Regions from separate parts of the Luteococcus sanguinis genome, predicted to be linked through region 2. Evidence: predicted binding sites of a transcription regulator. Region 2 holds the regulator's gene; the other holds the start of a gene.

Region 1 (2,176 bases), on a different contig from region 2:
CCGAGTTGATGAGGATGTAGGGGTCGTCGAGGACGGCCTCCATCCGCTCGGAGTCGGTGACCATGTAGGGCGACAGGTAACCCTTGTCGAACTGCATGCCCTCGGTGAAGTCGAGCTCGGTGCCGAAGGTGTTGGACTCGTCGACGGTGATGACGCCGTCCTTGCCGACCTTGTCGAAGGCGTCGGCGATCAGGGCGCCGATCTCCTCGTCGCGGGAGCTGATCGTGGCAACCGACGCCATGTCGGAGGTGGTCTCGATCTGCTTGGCGACGCTCTTCAGCTCGGCCTCGACGGCCGCGACGGCCTGGTCGATGCCGCGCTTCAGGCCGACGGGGTTGGAGCCGGAGGCGACGGCGCGCAGGCCCTCGTGCACGAGCGCCTGGGCCAGCACGGTCGCGGTGGTGGTTCCGTCACCGGCGACGTCGTTGGTCTTGGTGGCGACCTCCTTGGCGAGCTGCGCGCCAAGGTTCTCGTAGGGGTCGGAGAGCTCGACCTCACGGGCGACGGTCACGCCGTCATTGGTGATGGTGGGAGCGCCCCACTTCTTGTCCAGGACGACATAGCGGCCCTTCGGGCCGAGGGTCACCTTGACGGTGTTGGCGAGGGTGTCGACACCACGCTCGAGCGAGCGGCGGGCCTCCTCGTCGAACTGCAGGATCTTGGGCATTCAGAACTCCTGTGGAGTAAGAGATGTGGATGTGGTTCGCGCGCGGCCAGCACGGTGGCCGGCCGCGCGCGGGAATCCTTCCGAACTCTGCGTGCCCGTGAGCGAGGCACGAGCGAGCGGTGAACGCACGCAGAGCGCGGGGGTGCGATCTGGAGTTCGCTCCAGAGTCGCTCAGGGGGTCGTCCCCCTCGCGATCACTTCTGGACGATGGCGAGGATGTCGCGAGCGTTCAGGAGCAGCAACTCCTGGCCGTCGTACTTGACCTCGGTGCCGCCGTACTTGCTGAAGATGACGACGTCGCCCTCGGCGACGTCCAGCGGGACACGAGCGCCCTTGTCGTCGAAGCGGCCGGGACCGGTTGCGATGACCTGGCCCTCCTGCGGCTTCTCCTTGGCGGTGTCCGGGATCACCAGACCAGACGCGGTGGTCTGCTCGGCCTCGAGCGGCTTGACGAGGACGCGGTCCTCGAGCGGCTTGATCGTGGCTGCCACGACAAACCCCTTTCTAGGTTCACGGCGCACGAGGCGCCGGTCGGGTTTCAACGTTCAGGAATCGGTTCGGACGTCGTCGCGGGTGCCGTCCGGGCCGTTGGCACTCAACCATGTCGAGTGCCAGAACCCAAGATATCCCCGGGCTGGCACTCGTTCAACCCGAGTGCCAACCAGTGGGTTCGTCCCGCCAGTCAGACCCGCTCGACGTGCCAGGCACGGGCTCCGCCCGGGGTGCGTCCGATGACGAGCGTGGCAGCACCCCGGCCCTTGGGCTTGAGACGGCGGCGCAGTTCGGCCGGGTCGAGGTCGACTCCTCGCTTCTTGATCTCCAGCGTGCCGATGTCGTGGGCGCGCACCCAGGCGCGCAGGGTCTTCTCCCCCGCGTCCATCTCGTCGATGATGCGGAAGCTGGTGAGAAAGGGGGACGTGATGGCCTCGTCAGAGGTCAGGTAGGCGGTCTCCGGGTCCAGCAGGCGCATCCTGGGGTCGATCGCGTCGAGCGCGCGGGCGCGGATCACCGCCCCGTCGGGTTCGTGCAGCCAGGCTCCCGCTGGACCGACCGGGAGCACTTCGCCGGTGGAGGCGATGACGTGTTCCCCAGGCAGCAGCACGGCGCGGTGTCCGGTGGGGGATCCGGGGAGCCGCCACAGGGATGCCTCGACGACGTCCCCGGCGTGGCTGACGAAGTCGCAGCAGACGCCCTGGGGCAGGATCTCGCGCGGAACGCCGGGGCCGAGCTTGCCGACCGTCGAGTGACGGCCGGCCAGCAGGTCGAGCACGAAGTCCCACGGCGGGGTGAACTGGTCGACCCGCCAGGTGCGACCGGCACCGGTGCGGCGCGCAGGGTCGATGAAGACGCAGGTAGCCGGCCCTGCCCCGGCCAACAGCCCGGGGGCCAGTTCGACGGCATCTCCGTGCAGCACCGTGGCACCGGGCAGGTTGGCGCGAGCGTGTTCGGCGGTGGTCTGGTCCAGTTCGACGGCGACGACCTCGAGCCCGACATCGAGGCATGCCATCG
Region 2 (2,176 bases):
GGTCACGGGCTCGCTACCGTCGGAGCAGCCGGTGCCCTCGCAGCGGGGGCACAGGACGGCCGTGTCGATGCTCACCGGGAGCGTGGTGCCGAAGGCGGCGTCGGCCAGCGAGATGGACTGGCGGATCAGCGCGTCCTGGCCGCGACGGGTGCGGGACCGCGGCCCACGCGAGGCCGCCTGGCCGAACATCGCGTCCACCAGGTTGGTGAAGTCGAAACCACCCTGCGCGCCGCCGAAGTTCCCGAAGCCGCCGAAGCCACCCGCGCCGCCGCCGAAGCCGGAGCCCAGCGGATCGCCGCCGCGATCGTAGATCGCGCGCTTGTTCGGGTCATGCAGGACCTCGTAGGCCTCCTGCACCTGCTTGAACTTCTCGGCCGCGTCCGGCTCGGTGGCGACGTCCGGATGGACCTTCATCGCCATCTTGCGGTAGGCCTTCTTGATCTCTTCGGGGCTCGCCTCGCGGGAGACCCCGAGGACCTCGTAGTAGTCAGCGCTCATGGGGTTGCTTGCTCATCCTTCTGCCAGGAATCGTCCGACATAGCGGGCCACGGCTCGCACCGAGGCCATCGTGGAGGGGTAGTCCATCCGGGTGGGGCCGACGATGCCGAGGGTGGCAAAGGCGTCGTCGGGGTTCCCATAGGTGCTCGCCACCAGGGAGGTGGTCTGCAGGGGTTCATAGGGGTTCTCGTGACCGATGCGGACGGTCACGTCGCCGGCGCTGCCGTAGGCCTCGCCGAGCAGGTGCAGCAGGACGACCTGCTCCTCCAGCGCCTCGAGCACGGGCTTGACCGTGGTCTCGAACTGGTCGCCGAAGCGGGTCAGGTTCGGCACGCCACCGACCACGACACGGGTGGACGGGTCGGTCGCCAGCATCTCCAGCACGGTGGCCACGACGCTCGCGGCACCGTGGCGATCCTCAGCCGGCAGTTCCCCCAACAGGTTGCTGAGCCGCTCGGCCGCCGGGCCGGGCGCGTGCCCAACCAGCGCGGCGTTGAGGCGGTCGCGCAGCCGCGCCAGCGCGGACTCGTCCGCGACGACCTCGATGGCGCGCTGCTCCACCCGTCCGGTGGAGTTGATCACGATCACCAGCACGCGGTCGATGGTCAGCGGGACCAGTTCGACGTGCCGGACGACCGCCGAGGAGGCGATGGGGTACTGGACGATCGCGACCTGCTGGGTGATCTGGGCCAGCAACCGGACGGTGCGGGTGACGATGTCGTCGACGTCGAGGGCTCCGGTCATGAAGGCCTGGATCGCGCGCTTCTCCGCCGCCGACAACGGCTTGACGGTGGCGATCCGGTCGACGAAGAGGCGATAGCCCTTGTCGGTGGGGATGCGTCCGGCGCTGGTGTGGGGCTGGGTGATGTAGCCCTCCTCCTCCAGCACCGCCATGTCATTGCGGACGGTCGCCGGGGAGACCTTGAGCTGATGGCGCTCGACCAGCGCCTTCGACCCGACGGGCTCCTGGCTGGACACGTAGTCGGTCACGATCGCCTTGAGCACGTCCATCTTGCGGTCGTCCAGCATTCGTCCCTCCCCTGTTCCAAGCCGCCGTCGCGTCAGGTTTCCAGCACGGCAGTTTGGCACTCACCCAACGCGAGTGCCAGTCTAGCGGCCGCTTGGTAGCCTCACGGCGTGCGTGAGTTCTCGATGGGTGAATGGCAGCAGGTCCGCGACGGCGTCTTCTGGGTGCGCCTGGAACCGGCTTCGGTGAACGCCGGCCTGGTGGTCGGCGAGACCGGGGTGTTGTTGGTGGACACGGGTTCCTCGCCCGAACAGGGACGGGCACTGGCCGAGTCCGCCAAGGAGTTGGTGGGCCGCCCGGTGACCCATGTCGTGGTGACCCACTGGCACTTCGACCACTTCTTCGGCCTGGCCGGCATCCCCGACGTCACCTCGATCGGGCACGACTCGTTGATGGCCCACCTCAGCGGTGACGATCCCGACATCGGCGCCGAGGTGGTGCGCGAGCAGCTCGGCTTCGAGCTCTCGGAGGTCGTGGCACCCAGCCAGGAGATCGGGATGATCAAGGCCGTTGACCTCGGGGGCCGCCACGTCGAGGTCGTCCACCTGGGCAAGGGACACACCGACGGTGACCTGTTCGTGCTGGTGCCCGACGCCGAGGTGATCTTCACCGGCGACCTCGTCGAGACCTCCGGTGCGCCCGCGATCGGGC

What was found. Region 2 encodes HrcA, which represses chaperone genes, less so after heat shock. Its sites were predicted from a motif close to TTGGCACTCGNNNNNNNCGAGTGCCAA; they were not measured.
Region 1: the regulator HrcA is predicted to act here: its motif matches at 1,302-1,328, upstream of groES (co-chaperone GroES).

What each region holds. Positions count from the first base shown of each region.
Region 1 covers NZ_BAAAKI010000004.1:348,824-350,999, reverse strand. Annotated here, with positions in the region: gene groL (chaperonin GroEL) at 1-667, opposite strand, end outside; gene groES (co-chaperone GroES) at 862-1,158, opposite strand; gene ABD089_RS05400 (THUMP-like domain-containing protein) at 1,350-2,176, opposite strand, start outside.
Region 2 covers NZ_BAAAKI010000003.1:119,313-121,488, reverse strand. Annotated here, with positions in the region: gene dnaJ (molecular chaperone DnaJ) at 1-498, opposite strand, end outside; gene hrcA (heat-inducible transcriptional repressor HrcA) at 511-1,527, opposite strand; gene ABD089_RS02865 (MBL fold metallo-hydrolase) at 1,636-2,176, shown strand, end outside.